Regions from separate parts of the Lysobacter sp. HA35 genome, predicted to be linked through region 1. Evidence: riboswitches for the same ligand, from Rfam matches in the RefSeq annotation. Region 1 holds a riboswitch; the other holds the start of a gene.
The links. A riboswitch is a leader RNA that binds a small molecule or an ion and turns the genes downstream of it on or off. The one in region 1 is predicted to bind cobalamin.

Region 1 (7,625 bases):
GCGGCGTCACGGATCACGCGGCCGTAGCCGTTCGGGTCGTCGACTTCGGCGGCCAGCATCGCGATGCGGCCTTCGGCTTCGAGCAACGTCTGCAGCGTATGCGTGCGGATCAGCGGGACGTCGCCGTACAGCACGAGCACGCGCGCGTCCTGATCGATTTCGGGGATCGCCTGCAGCACGGCGTGGCCGGTGCCGAGGCGCTCGGTCTGCTCGACCCAGTCGAGGTCGGACTGGCCGTCGAATGCGGCGCGCACCTGCTCGCCGTGATGGCCGTAGACCACGTGGATGCCGGCCGGCTCGAGCACGCGGGCGGTGTCGACGACGTGCTGCAGCATCGGAATGCCCGCCACCGGCTGCAGCACTTTCGGGCGCGCGGATTTCATGCGCTTGCCTTCACCGGCGGCGAGGATGACGACGTGCAGGGGCGCGGACATGGCGGTCACAGGCGGCAGGGTGGACGGAGGATTCTAACGGTCGCGCCGGTGACGGCCGGCAGGCGCGGCTGCCCAAGCAGCGGGCGAGCCTCTACCATCCCCGCCCGTGTCCGTATCGCCTCTGCCCCCGACGCCCGGCGTCCTTCTCCACCGACGCCTCGTCGAAGCGGGCGCGCTCGCGTGCGTGGCGGGTTTCGTCGGTCACCGCATGTGGGCCGCACTGCCGGCCGCGCGGTTCGGCGAATCGCTGGTGCTCGCGCTGCTGTGGCTGGCGATCGCGTGGGGCGTGGCGCGCGTGGCGAGGCGCCGCATTGCGGATGGCATCGCGCTGGTCGGGTTCATCGCGCTGCTGGTGATGGCCGGGCCGGTGCCGGTACTGGCGACGATGTTGCTGGCGGCCGGTGCGGTCGCGATCGGTACGTGGTTCGTCGACGACATCGCGACGGCGTTCTGCGTCGGCGCGGCGGTGATTGCCGGGGTCGTCGGCTGGTTGCTGCCGGCGCCGATGCATTCGCCTTGGTTGTATGTCGTGGTGTTCGTCGCGTTAATCGCTGTTCGTCGGCACGCGCTGTTCGGCGTGCTGCGCCAAACGCGCGACGCATGGCGTTCGACCATCGACGAGTCACCACGCGCATGGAGCGGCGCCGCACTCGCCGTCGGCCTCGCTTCTGCGGGCGCGTGGCTGCCGACGCTGCAGTACGACGATCTCGCCTACCACCTCGGGCTGCCGTGGCAATTGATGGAGCACGGGCGCTATGCGCTCGACGCATCGCAGCAGGTCTGGGCGCTCGCGCCGTGGGCAGGCGATGTCGTGCAGGGCATCGTGCAGGTGATCGCGCGGCAGGAAGCGCGCGGCGCCGTCGATGCGATGTGGTTGCTGGCAATCGTCATCGGTGCATCGAGGCTTGCGGCGTCGCTCGGTGCGACCGCGACAACGCGCGCATTGACCGTTGCACTCGTTGCCACGCTGCCGCCCATCGCGGCACTCGCCGGCAGCATGCAGACCGAGCTGCCGGCGATGGCGGTGATGCTCGCGCTGGCATGTCTTGCGACAAAACCGCGAAGCGGTGCGTGCGGACTGATCGCGATCGCCGTGCTCGCGGGCCTGCTCGCGGGCCTCAAGTCCATCCATCTGCTCGCCGCGGCGCCGCTGGTGCTGATCGCCGCATGGCGGCGTCGAAAGGACATGCGCCTCGGTAGAGCGCTCGTCGCAACGCTCGCCTTCCTCGCGGTCGCCGGATCGAGCTACGCCTACGCGACGCTGACCTGCGGCAACCCGGTGCTGCCGCTACTGAACGGTTTCTTCCACTCACCCTGTTTCGCGCCGGTCGACTTCAACGATCCACGCTGGCACACGTTGCCTGGCGTGCCGTTGCCGTGGTCGATGACCTTCATGACGCGCGCGCACCTCGAAGGCTGGAACGGCGGCATCGGTTTCGCGCTCATCGCACTGTCGGGCGCCGCGATCGCTGCATTGATCGACCGTCGCACCCGCGTGCTCGCCGTCTGCGCGCTCTTCGCGATCGCCGCGCCAATGATGCTGATCGCTTACGCGCGGTACGTTGTGCCCGGGATCGTGTTGATGATTCCGATCGCGGTCGTCGCGATGCAGCACGTCATCCCGCCGCGTCGCGTCGCGGTCTTGGGCATCGCACTGTGCGTGCTCGATCTCGCGTTCCAAGCCAACTCGCAATGGATCCTGCACACGGGCGGCATCAAGCACGCGCTCGTCGCAGGCGGCCGTGATGCGCCGCTGTTTGCGCGCTACGCGCCCGAGCGAGTCGCCAACGCGCAACTGCGCACACTCGCGCCGGACGCCACGGTGCTGGACCTCGGCGGCGCAGCGCATGCCGAGCTCGCCGGCCGCGGGCGCACGACGCTCTGGTATTCGCCGCGCCTGAATACGGCGGCGATGCAGGCGGACGCCGACCCGACCGGCGCCGCGTGGGCCCAGCTGCTGCGCGCGAACCGCATCGACATCGTGCTTCTGCGTGAACAAGACGCAACCCCCGCGCGCCGTGCAGGCCTGGCCCGCACCGCCGCCCACCCGATCCTGACCGTCGGCCCGGTAAAGTGCTGGCGCCTTCCCGCACCCGGTCCACGATGAGCCTCAGCCGACAAAGCCGCGCCTACCTCACCATCGGCCTGATCCAGTGGCTGGTCGACTGGGCCGTCGTGGTCGCGCTGAGCCATGCCGGCATGAGCATCGAGATCGCGAACGTGATCGGCCGCATCGCCGGCGCGATGCTCGGTTTCCGCATGAACGGGCGTTTCACCTTCGGCGATGGCGACACCGCGCCGGGCGGTCCGCAATTCACGCGCTACATGGTGATGTGGGTGTCGACCACCATCGTCAGCACATGGTCGCTGGGCGCGATCGATCGCGGCGTCGGCCTGCACTGGGCGTGGCTCGCCAAGCCGGGCGTCGAGTTCATCCTCGGCGTGATCGGCTTCCTGCTGTCGCGGCACTGGGTCTATCGCCGCTGACGCACGTCGCGGTTTCGAAGCGTTCACCGGACGCCAGTTAATTCTTGTCTCCAGTCGGCCCCGCGCGGGCCGATAGCCAGGTTGTGGGTCTTTGGCGACGGAGGTCCGGGGATGGTCGAATTGCGTCGGGGCGCGCCTGCCGAGTTGTGGCAGACGCTGGTGCATGAAGCGGGCGAGCGCGCCGGTTGCGCGCTGGACGAATCGCGCGAGAGCTACCTCGTCTTCGTGCTGCTCAGGCACCAGGGCGACGGCCACCTGCTCGCGCGCACGCAGGCGATCGAATGGCTGCACGCGCAGTCGCTCACCGGTCGCGCACGCGACGATTCATTGCGCGATGTCGGCGACCGCTGCCTGTTGATCGCGGGCCTGTATCCCGCGCTTGCGGAGCGACGACGCGTCGACGTCCGCTACTTCATCGACATCGGCCGCAGTGCGTACGCCGGTATCGCCGATGGCGGACGTAATGCATACGCCACTTTGTTCGCACAACTCGCCGACAGTTACGGCGAGCTGGTGTGCACATTGCGCGCGGTGCGCCCGGACATGACCGGCCTGTCGATCGACTACGAACGCCTCGCGCGACTGGTGCCTGCACCCGGGCGACACTGACGCGACCGCCGGCATCTGCCGACGGTCGCGATGCGGTTACGGCGTGGGCGCGTAGCGCAGGGTGACGAACAGACCGCGGCCCGGCTGGCGGTAGTACTCGACGGTTTCGTACGTGCGATCGAACACGTTCTCCACGCGCGCCTGCAGGCGCAGCGCGGGCGTGAACGCGTATTCCGCGCGAAGGTCGAACGTGGCGAACGCGCCGAGGCGACGCGTATTGCCGAGATCGTCGTAACGCGCGCCTTCGCCAGCACCTGTGATGCCGAAGCGGAACGCGCCGAAGTCGTGGTCCAGATCCAGGCGCGCGCTTTCGCGTGCGCGGCGCGGCAGCAGGAAGCCGGACAGGCCGTCGCTTCGGTTCTTCGCATCCACCCAACTGATGCTGCCGGATGCCGTCCAGCCCGCGAGCGTCGTATTGCCGCTCAGCTCGGCGCCACGCAGGCGTGAGCGGGAAATGTTCTCGGGACGTAGCGAGGCCGCGCTGTACGAGATCAGATCGTCGACGGTGGTCTGGTACAGGTCGAGACGCGCGCCGGAGACCGCACCGCTCCATGCGACGCCCGCTTCGATCGTGCGTGAGCTTTCCGGCTGCAGCGCAGAGTTACTGCAGCACGGGTAGTAGAGCTCGTTAAACGTCGGCGCCTTAAACGCAGTGCCCGCTCCAAGCGTGACGCGCCACTGCGACGCGAACGCGACGCCGAACGCCAGATTGCCCGTCGAATGGCCGCCGAACTGCTGGTTGTCGTCGTGGCGCACGCTCGCTTGCAGGTCGAGCGCACCGAAATCGCCTTGGTATTGCACGAAGCCCGCTCGATCGATGCGTTGCTTCAGCGCGTAGGGCGTGGTGCCGTCGATGCGGTCGCGTTGCCACTCGGCACCTGCGCTGAGACGCTGCCCTTCGGCGACGGTGAAGTCGCCCTGCAGCGACGCGGTGTCGCGATTGCTCGCGAAGTCGCCTTGGAACGTGGCGCCGGAGAAGTTGTCCGACGCATCGCGGTTGCGACCGGCCTGCAGTCGCAGCGACGCATTGCTCGACGGCGTCCATGTCACGCCGCCGCCGATCACCTGCTGCACGACCTTCGAGCGGTTGTAGAAGCCGTCGTATTCGTTGTCGCCTTCGGCGCGTAGCGCGTTCGCGTCGGCCTTCCAGCCGTCGGCGATGTCGATACCGCCGCGCAGCGACAGCGCATCGCGCGTGTAGCCGTCGCGATCGGGTTCGTTCGTGAAGCAACCGGCACCGTCGAACGTCACCGGATCGAAGAAACCACGGCACGAATCGAACCCACGCGTCTCCTGATGCGAATAATCCGCGCCCAACCAACCACGTCCCACACGACCACCAAACCCCGCGCTCGCCTCATACGTATCGCGGCTGCCCGCGCCGATCGACATGCGCGGCGTCAGCGCGCCGGTATCGCGCTTGGTGAAGATCTGGATGACGCCGCCGATCGCCTCGCTGCCGTACAGGCTCGAACGCGGGCCGCGCACGATCTCGATGCGATCGATCAGCTCGACCGGAATGTCCTGGAACGCGACGAGGCCGGACGTCGCCGAACCCATGCGAACGCCGTCGACCAGCACCAGCACGTGGTCGGATTCGGACCCGCGCATGAAGAGGGTGGTGAGCTTGCCGAGCCCGCCTTGGTTGCCGATCGAAATGCCGGCGCGGCCGCGCAGCAGGTCGGGCAGCGAACGCGCCTGGCTGCGTTCGATCTCGGCGCGGTCGATGACTTCGACCGGCGCAAGCACGTCGCGCACGGCGACCGGCGCGCGGTTCGCGGTGACCACGACAGTGTCGAGCTTGGTCGCGTCGTCCGCGAAAGCGGGCGTCGCCATCGACGCGGCGATGGCGAGGGTGATGAGGCGATACGTCATTGCGGTACTTCTCCGGCGTGCACGACCCCACGTCGTGCGGTCATAAGGAATCGCGAGGAGAAGGCGGAAGCGGGACGACGGCGCAGCAAGGCGACGCGAGCCGCCGCAATGCCCTCCGCATCGCAACCAGTCGACAATCGGGCCGGTCTCCGGACTCGCGAGTGGATGCCGACTTCGCATCCCTCCTTGGCGCCTTCCCGTGACATGACGTCACAGTGGCCGATGCCGCGGATTGACTCGCTTACCGTTGCGGGGGCAGTGCCGGGCTGGCGCAGTGCGCGTCACCGGCTTCCCGTTTCAACCTGCGAATCGCAGGTCACCCGAAAGCGGCGCGAAGTCTACGGGAAAGCACGGTGCCGCGCGCGGCGTCGCTCAGAACGAAAGCGCATCAGGCGCTTCGACATCCGGTTCGGGCTGGTGGGCGTCGCCCATCGTGGTCGTGACTTCCGACGCCGGCGGGCCGCGTCGCGACGACGGCAGCAGCGCGACGCCGGCCTGCGCGAGCGCGGTGAGTTCCGCGCGGCGCTCGATGTCGACCTGCTGCCAGTGGCAACCGGTCAGCGCGCCTTCGAGTGCATACAGAAGATTGAGGCTGGGCTTGAAGCCCGCACGCTTGACGCGCAGGTACGCATCGACCGCGCCGATCGCGTTGACGTCGTCCCAGGTGCGCAGGCCCACCTGTCGTAGCCACGCCGCCGACTTGCCGCCGATGTTGAGCATTTTCGGCGCGTCGGTCATGGCTCAGCCCAGGGATTCGACGAAGGCGTGCGCGATCGCTTCGAGGCCGCGCTGGTCGTCGGCGTCGAAACGATCGGGTTCCGGGCTGTCGAGATCGAACACGCCGATCAGCGAACCGTCGCGCGCGATCAGCGGGACGACGACTTCCGAACGCGACGCCGAATCGCAGGCGATATGTCCGGGGAATGCGTGGACGTCGGGCACGCGCTGTGTTTCGCGCGTCGACGCCGCGGCGCCGCAGACGCCCTTGTCCAGCGGAATGCGCACGCAGGCGGGCAGCCCCTGGAACGGGCCGACGACGAGTTCGGTGCCGTCGAAGAAATAGAACCCGACCCAGTTGAGCGAAGGCAACGCGTTGTAGACGAGCGCCGACAGGTTGGCCGCATTGGCGATGCGATCGCGCTCGCCGTGCAGCAGGCCATGCGCCTGCTCGAGCAATTGCGCGTACTGCTCGGGCTTGGTGCCGTCGAGCGTGGAGGCGGTGAAGGTCATGCGCGAAGTCTAGCGCGCAGCCCTGCGGCCGGATGCGCCGCTTTCGTGCGTTGACTGTGTCATGCCCATGCAACGACCGATGTCGACCGTGCGTCGTCGCGGTGGTCGCGCATGACTTTCCGCCCGGGCAGCCGCTTCGGGCATAGCTATACTCCGCAGTGCACAAATTGGCCTGCAGCCTCGTTCGGAGCCCCCGCATGATTTCCAACACGCGCCTCATCGTCGCGGCCGGCGTCCTGTCGCTCGGCCTCGCTGCCTGCAAGGGTGGCGACGCACAGCAGCAGGGCATGGGCCCCGGAGGCGCGATGCCGCCGGCCGAAGTCGGTGTCGTCGAAGTCGCGCCGCAGGCCCTGCCGCTGAGCAAGGATCTGGTCGGTCGACTCGCGCCGTTCCGCAGCGCCGACGTGCGCGCACGCGTGCCGGGCATCGTGCAGCGTCGCCTGTACGAGGAAGGCGCGGACGTGAGCGAAGGCCAGGCACTGTTCGAGATCGACCCGGCGGAACTGCGCGCGGCGACCGGCCAGTCGCAGGCCGCGGTCGCGCAGGCCGAGGCGAGCTACACGAACGCGCATGCGACGGCCGAACGCGCGCGTCGCCTCGCACCGACGCAGTACATCGCGAAGTCCGATGTCGACAACGCGCTCGCGGCCGAACGTTCCGCCGCGGCGGCCGTGCAGCAGGCGCGCGCCGCGTTGTCGAGCACGCGCATCAATCTCGGCTATTCGACGGTGCGTGCTCCGATCTCCGGCCGCGCCGGTCGCGCGCAGGTAACGGAAGGCGCGCTGGTCGGGCAGGGCACGGCGACGCTGCTCACCACGGTCGACCAGATCGATCCGCTGTACGCGAACTTCTCCATCTCGGTCGCGGAACTCGACCAGCTGCGTCGCGCGCAGACCAGCGGCGAGCCGGCCGATCGCGACGTGCAGATCGTGCTGCCCGATGGTTCGATGAATACCGAACGCGGCACGCTCGACTTCGAAGGCAGCGTGG
Region 2 (7,625 bases), 1.1 Mb from region 1:
GGCCCGTGCCGTGGCTCGACGTGGTGAAGAACGGTTTGAACAGGCGCGCGCGAATGGGCTCGGGGATGCCGGGGCCGCGATCGATGACGTCGAGCACCGGCTGCCCGCTCTCGATCGCCGTGCGCAGCGTGACGCGCGCCGGCTCGCCCGGCATGCGTCCGTAGTTGAGTGCGTTGGCGACGAGCACCGTCACCGCCTGATGCAGTTGTCGCGGATCGAACAGCGCGTTGAGTTCGGGCTGTGTCGACGCACTGATCAACGTGTCGCTTTCGATCGGATGACTCACGCTGTAGTCGTCGACGAACTGCTTCGCGAAGTGCACGAGTTCGACCACGACCGGTTTCGCTGGTTCGCGTCGCGCAAGCCCGAGCACGTTCTCGACGATGCCGTTCATGCGCACGACGTGCTGATGGATGATCTCCAGCAGACGACGATCCGCCGGACGGATGTCGTCCGACTCTTCGAGCAGCTGCACGGCGTAACTCATCGCCGCGAGCGGGTTGCGGATTTCGTGCGCGAGGCTTGCGGAGAATCGACCGAGCGTTGCGAGCGTGATCGATTCCGCGCGTTGCGACAGCAGTGAGGTGTCGTCGAGGAATACGAGCGCCTGGTCGCTGTTCGCCTGCAACCGGGTGAAGCGCGGAATGACGTCGTTCTGGTCGGCGGCGATACGCAGCGGGTCATCGTCCACGGCACCTGTTTCCCGCCATTTCTGCAGGCGTCGGCCGAGTTCCGGTACCGCGACTGCAAGTTCGCGGAAGCCGTGAACTTCGTCGCCGACATCGCCGATCAGCGATGTCGCGGCTTCGTTAGCCAACCGCATGCGTCCCGCGCTGTCGACCAGCAACACGCCGGTACGCAGCCGACGGATGATCAGTTCGTTGACCTGCGCGAGGTGCTCGTTCTCGGTGGTGCGCAGCGCGGCGATCTCGTAGCTGTCACGCATCTGCCGACCGAGCACATTCATCAGCGTGGCGAGCGCGAAGTAGCCGATAGCGAACATCACCGGCTCGGACATGCCGCGACGCGGCGCGCCGTCGAACAGGCTCCAGACGTATTCGCCGACCAGCAGCGCGACGGCCGTTGTCGCGAACGCGAACGCGACGCGCGACGGCAACAGCAGCGATGCCGCGCCGACGTTGAACATCAGCATCAACGCGATGCCGGTGCCCGCGGATGGCAAGGCATGCATCGCGAGGATGCCGAAGAACAGATCTGCGGCGATGCCGACACCGGCCGAGACGCGCACATCCATCCGTCGCCCGAGGCCCAGCATCACCAGCGAGACGAAGAGGTAAGCGATCACCACCGAGCGCGACAGCAGCTCATAGCGCGGCGGCTCGAGCGTAGAAGCGAACGGCCCGAAGATCACGAAGACCAGCAGCGCCGCCTCGAGCGCCCGGTAGAGGTTGAAAAGCCGCAGTTCGCGGTAGAGGACGTGGTCGGCGTCGAGCGGGGTGACGACGGTTCTGAAGGGCACGGCGCACGTCCGACGGCAGGTCGGCCGAGTATAGGTGGCCGATTCCGCGCGGCTCGCCGGCTGCACCGGTTTTGCCCGGCCCCGCCCGATCGGCGACAATACTGCCCCCTCGCGCCGGCCTCCGGGTGCGCTCTCGCGCGCGGGCCCCACGTCCATCCTTCGGTGACGCATGAATTTCCACGAATACCAGGCAAAGCAGCTCTTTGCCGAATACGGCATCGCCGTTCCCATGGGCATCGTCGCCCGCTCGCCGGATGCGGCGGTGGCGGCGGCCAAGCAGATCCCCGGCGATCTGTGGGTCGTCAAGGCCCAGATCCATGCAGGCGGCCGTGGCAAGGCGGGCGGCGTGAAGCTCGCGAAGAACTTCGACGAGGTCGCGCAGTACGCCAAGGCGATGCTCGGCACGAAGATGGCGACGTACCAGACCGCCGGCGTCGAGCTGCCGATCGATTCGGTGCTGATCTCCGAAGGCACGGACATCGCGAAGGAGCTGTACCTGTCGGTGCTCGTCGACCGTTCGACCAAGACCGTCACCTTCATCGCTTCGGCGGAAGGCGGCATGGACATCGAGCAGGTCGCGCACGAGAAGCCCGAGGCGATCCAGACGCTGCACGTGAACTACGTCGAAGGCCTGCAGCCGTACCAGTGCCGCGACCTCGGCTTCGCGATGGGCCTCAACGCCAAGCAGGTCGGCCAGCTGACCAAGATCATGACCGGCCTGTTCAAGCTGTTCATGGAGAAGGACCTCGCGCTGGTCGAACTCAACCCGCTCGCGATCCTCACCAACGGCGACCTCGCCGTGCTCGACGGCAAGGTCGATTCCGACGACAACGCGTCGTTCCGTCATCCGGAGCTGGTCGCCATGCGCGACACGCGCCAGGAAGACGACACGGAAGTGCTGGCGTCGAAGTACGACCTCAACTACGTCACGATGGACGGCGACATCGGTTGCATGGTCAATGGCGCGGGCCTGGCCATGGCCACGATGGACGTTATCTCGCTCAACGGCGGTTCGCCGGCGAACTTCCTGGACGTGGGCGGCGGTGCTACGAAGGAGCGCGTCACCGAAGCGTTCAAGCTGATCCTGTCGAGCGACAAGGTGAAGGCGATCTTCGTCAACATCTTCGGCGGCATCGTCCGCTGCGACATGATCGCCGAGGGCATCATCGCGGCCGTCAAGGAAGTCGACGTCAAGGTGCCGGTGATCGTGCGCCTCGAGGGCACGAACGTCGAAGCGGGCAAGGAGCTTCTGAAGAACTCCGGCCTCGCGATCACGGCCGCCGACGACATCAACGACGGTGCGAAGAAGGCCGTCGCTGCGGTCCAGAAGGCCGCCTGACGTCGCCGTAGCCCGGGCAAGGCCACAGGCCGCGCCCGGGTTCGACCACCGCAAGATTTCCCGGGCGCGCCTCGCTCGTCCGGGCTACACAAGGGACTCGCAATGTCCGTTCTGATCAACAAGAACACCAAGGTGATCGTGCAGGGCTTCACCGGCTCGCAGGGCACCTTCCACGCACAGCAGATGCTCGACTACGGCACCAAGGTCGTGGGCGGCGTTACCCCGGGCAAGGGCGGTACCGAGCACCTCGGCCTGCCCGTGTTCAACACCGTCGCCGAAGCCGTGTCGAAGACCGGCGCCGATGCGTCCGTGATCTACGTGCCGCCGCCGTTTGCGGCTGACGCGATCATGGAAGCCGCGGCCGCGGGCATCCGCGTCATCGTCTGCATCACCGAAGGCATCCCGGTGCTCGACATGCTGCGCGCGAAGAACGTGCTGAAGGAGCATCCGGAGACGGTGCTCGTCGGTCCGAACTGCCCGGGCGTGATCACGCCGGGCGAGTGCAAGATCGGCATCATGCCGGGCCACATCCACATGCCGGGCAAGATCGGCATCGTGTCGCGCTCCGGCACGCTGACGTATGAAGCGGTCAAGCAGACCACCGACGTCGGCCTCGGCCAGTCGACCTGCATCGGCATCGGCGGCGATCCGATCAACGGCACCAACTTCATCGACGCGCTGCGCTGGTTCCAGGACGACCCGCAGACGGAAGGCATCATCATGGTCGGCGAGATCGGCGGTTCGGCCGAGGAAGAAGCGGCCGAGTTCATCGCCAAGCACGTGACGAAGCCGGTCGTCGGTTTCATCGCCGGTGCGTCGGCGCCGAAGGGCAAGCGCATGGGCCATGCCGGTGCGATCGCGTCGGGCGGCTCGGGCACGGCGGAAGGCAAGTTCGCAGCGCTGGAGAAGGCGGGCGTCACCACGGTGAAATCGCCGGGCGATCTGGGTGCTGCGATTGCGAAGAAGCTTGCGGGCTGATTCGACCGCTTCTCGGTACACGAAAGGCCGCCTTCGGGCGGCCTTTTTGTTTGCGGCGGGGCCGCGCTGTCCAGCGTCTACATTCGAATTTTCGTCGACACAGACATAGGCATCCACGTCGACGTTGGTCTCGGTCTGGGCGTCAAAGTCGTTTCGTGCGCTGGCGCGCCCGAGTCACTTTCTTTGCTGGTGCAAAGAAAGTAACCAAAGAAAGCACCTTCCCCGACGAATCTACAGCTCGCGATCGGGCGAGGTCACCGCGATCGCCACACTCGCCATCCTGGCTCGGGTGGCGACGGCCGACGTCCTGTCGGCCGCCCCTTCGGGGTCTTCACGATTCGTGCGTTACTCGCCGCTAACGGTCATGCAACGGCGTCGCGACCCGACCACAAAATCTAGCGTTGACGGATGGGGCCTTGCCGCATATGTTGTGCCCATCGAAGGCGCCGTCTCCTGCCAGGAGCGGCTTAATAGGGAACCCGGTGGGAATCCGGGACTGCCCCGCAGCGGTAAGTGGAAACGACCCGCGTCATTGGCACTGGCCTTCGGGCTGGGAAGCGACGCGCAGTAGGTGGCGACTCCGGTCGCCGTAGTCCACGAGTCCGAAGACCTGCCTCGATCGGTGGCCGCGTGCCGCCGCTTGGCCAGGCGTCCTCGTGGGAGGGACGGGCCGGTCTTCGGGCCCGCGCCCGTCGCCGTCCGTCTCGTCCATGTCGATGCCGGCTCGCCCGAGGGGGCGGGGGCCGGCGCAGGACGTTGCGTGCGCCGCTTTCGCTTCCTCTCCATCGCCATCGGAGAGGAAACATGACCACCGAAACACTCGTCACCACCGCCGCGCCCGACGTCGACGACGCACAGTCCGACTTCGCACTGACCCCGCCGCATGCACCGGCGACCATGACCGTGACCAAGCGCGACGGCCGGCGCGAGCCGGTCGACGTCGCCAAGATCGTGCGCGCCGTGCAGCGTTGCTCGACGGGGCTCGACGACATCGACCCGATGCGCGTCGCGCTCAAGACCATCGGCGGCATATACGACGGCGCGACCACGCGGGAACTCGACGAGCTGTCGATCCACACCGCGGCGGCGTTCACCACGGAAGAGCCGCAGTACTCGCGCCTCGCCGCGCGACTTCTCAGTGCGTACATCGACAAGGAGGTCGCCGGCCTCGGCGTCTATTCGTTCTCGCAGTCGATCGTGCTCGGTCATGATCTCGGCCTGATCAACGACCGCGTGCGCGAGGTCGTCGAGGCGAACGCGCGCAAGTTCAACGACGCGATCGACACCGCGCAGACGCAGCGCTTCGAATACTTCGGCCTGCGCACGCTGTACGACCGCTACCTGCTGAAGCATCCGCATCGTCGCCACGTCATCGAGACACCGCAGCACTTCTTCATGCGCATCGCCGTCGCGCTGACCGACACGCCGTCGGGCGCGTTGCAGCTGTATCGGCTGATGGCGTCGCTCGACTACATCCCGAGTTCGCCGACGCTGTTCAATTCCGGCACGCGGCACGAGCAGTTGTCGTCCTGCTTCCTCCTGGATTCGCCGCAGGATTCGCTGACCGATATCTACGCCCGCTACGGCGACGTCGCGCAGCTGTCGAAGTTCTCCGGCGGCATCGGACAGGCCTACCACCGCGTTCGCTCTCGTGGTTCGCTGATTCGTTCCACCAACGGGCGCAGCAACGGCGTCGTGCCGTGGCTGAAGACACTCGATGCATCGGTCGCCGCGGTGAACCAAGGCGGCAAGCGCAAGGGTGCCGCGTGCATCTATCTCGAGACCTGGCACGCGGATATCGAGGAGTTCCTCGAACTGCGCGACAACACCGGCGACGAGGCACGCCGCACGCACAACCTCAACCTCGCCAACTGGATTCCCGACCTCTTCATGCGTCGCGTCGACACCGACGGCGACTGGTCGTTGTTCGATCCGAAGGCCGTGCCCGAGCTGCCGGACCTCTGGGGCGACGCGTTCGAGCGGGCCTACGTGCAGGCCGAGCAGCAGGGGCTCGCGACGCGAACGGTGAAGGCGCGCGAGCTGTACGCGCGCATGATGAAAGTGCTCGGCGAAACCGGTAACGGCTGGATGACCTTCAAGGACGCCGCTAACCGTACATGCAACCAGGTCGGCCCGGGCCGCACCGTGCATCTGTCGAACCTGTGCACCGAGATCCTCGAAGTCACCAGCGCGGACGAGACGGCGGTGTGCAACCTCGGCTCGATCAACCTCGCGCAGCACGTCGGTGAACACGGCTTCGACTTCGACAAGCTCGCGGAAACGGTGCGCGTCGCGGTGCGCCAGCTCGACCGCGTGATCGATCTCAACTTCTATCCGATCGAATCGGCGCGACGCTCGAACCTGCGCTGGCGGCCGGTCGGGCTCGGCGTGATGGGTCTGCAGGACGTGTTCTTCAAGCTGCGGATGCCGTTCGATTCAAGCGAGGCGCTGGCGCTGTCGACGCGAGTCGCTGAAACCATCTATCTGCAGGCGCTGGACGCGTCCTGCGAACTGGCCGACCAGCACGGCGCGCATCCTTCCTTCTCGGAGACGCGCGCAGCAAACGGCGAGCTGCAGTTCGATCTTTGGGGCGTAGTGCCGACGCAGAACGCCGCATGGGGCGCGCTCAAGTCGCGCATCGCGCAGCATGGGCTGCGGAACTCCCTGCTGATCGCGATCGCGCCGACCGCGACCATCGCGTCCATCGCCGGTTGCTACGAATGCATCGAGCCGCAGGTGTCGAACCTGTTCAAGCGCGAGACGCTGTCCGGCGACTTCGTGCAGGTCAACCGCTATCTCGTCGACGAGCTGAAGAAGCTCGGCCTGTGGACGCAGGAGGTGCGTGACGCGATCAAGCTGGGCGAAGGTTCGATCCAGGCCATCGACGCGATTCCCGCGCCGCTGCGCGACGTCTATCGAACGGCGTGGGAACTGCCGCAGAAGGCACTGATTGATCTCGCCGCCGCACGCGGTGCGTATATCGACCAGTCGCAATCGCTGAATCTCTTCATGGAGAGCCCGAACATCGGGCGGCTGTCGTCGATGTACATGTACGCGTGGAAGTCGGGCCTGAAGACGACGTATTACCTGCGCTCGCGCCCGGCCACGCGCATCGCGAAAGCCACGGTGAGCATCGCGACACCACAGGCGGCCGTCGCGTGTTCGCTGGAAAACCCGGAGACCTGCGAGGCCTGCCAGTAACCGTCCAGTCCGTCACTTCGCGGAGGCGTCGATATCCGGCGCCTCCGCGGGGCTGACGTCAGCTCAATGCAGGGGCACGGGCGACGACAGGAGTCGCCGAGGGAACGCCGGGCGCGAGGGATCGCGCGCATGGATGCGGCGCATGGAAGCCGCCCGTTGCCCCTGCACCTTTTTCTCGCGATGCAATGCATCGCGCCTCCGGAATCGAAATGACCGCCACCCGCCTGCTCGACCCCGGCTTCGACCTCACCCTTCGCCCGATGCGCTATCCCGCGTTCTACGACATGTATCGCGACGCGGTGCGCAACACGTGGACGGTGGAGGAGATCGACTTCGGCATCGACGTCAACGATCTGCGCGACAAGCTGACGCCGGCCGACCGCCATCTCGTCGAACGCCTCGTCGCGTTCTTCGCCACGGGCGACTCCATCGTGTCGAACAACCTCGTACTGAACCTGTACCAGCACATCAACGCGCCGGAAGCGCGCATGTACCTGTCGCGGCAGCTCTATGAGGAAGCGCTGCACGTGCAGTTCTACCTGACGCTGCTCGACGCCTACGTGCCCGACGTCGAGCGGCGCGCCGCCGCGTTCGATGCCATCGAGAACATTCCATCGATCCGCGCCA

Region 2: linked by a shared signal. The riboswitch ahead of ACVWZN_RS09975 (ribonucleoside-diphosphate reductase subunit alpha) and the one ahead of btuB (TonB-dependent vitamin B12 receptor) in region 1 are both predicted to bind cobalamin.

The regions. Positions count from the first base shown of each region.
Region 1 covers NZ_JBSSDY010000001.1:3,138,244-3,145,868, forward strand. The annotation lists gene glmU (bifunctional UDP-N-acetylglucosamine diphosphorylase/glucosamine-1-phosphate N-acetyltransferase GlmU) at 1-434, opposite strand, end outside; gene ACVWZN_RS15335 (hypothetical protein) at 541-2,541, shown strand; gene ACVWZN_RS15340 (GtrA family protein) at 2,538-2,921, shown strand; gene ACVWZN_RS15345 (hypothetical protein) at 3,033-3,530, shown strand; gene btuB (TonB-dependent vitamin B12 receptor) at 3,567-5,405, opposite strand; cobalamin riboswitch at 5,529-5,744, opposite strand; gene ACVWZN_RS15355 (TfoX/Sxy family protein) at 5,778-6,143, opposite strand; gene ACVWZN_RS15360 (GAF domain-containing protein) at 6,147-6,635, opposite strand; gene ACVWZN_RS15365 (efflux RND transporter periplasmic adaptor subunit) at 6,833-7,625, shown strand, end outside.
Region 2 covers NZ_JBSSDY010000001.1:2,004,902-2,012,526, reverse strand. The annotation lists gene ACVWZN_RS09990 (sensor histidine kinase) at 1-1,480, opposite strand, end outside; gene sucC (ADP-forming succinate--CoA ligase subunit beta) at 1,650-2,819, shown strand; gene sucD (succinate--CoA ligase subunit alpha) at 2,922-3,797, shown strand; cobalamin riboswitch at 4,221-4,429, shown strand; gene ACVWZN_RS09975 (ribonucleoside-diphosphate reductase subunit alpha) at 4,602-6,998, shown strand; gene ACVWZN_RS09970 (ribonucleotide-diphosphate reductase subunit beta) at 7,208-7,625, shown strand, end outside.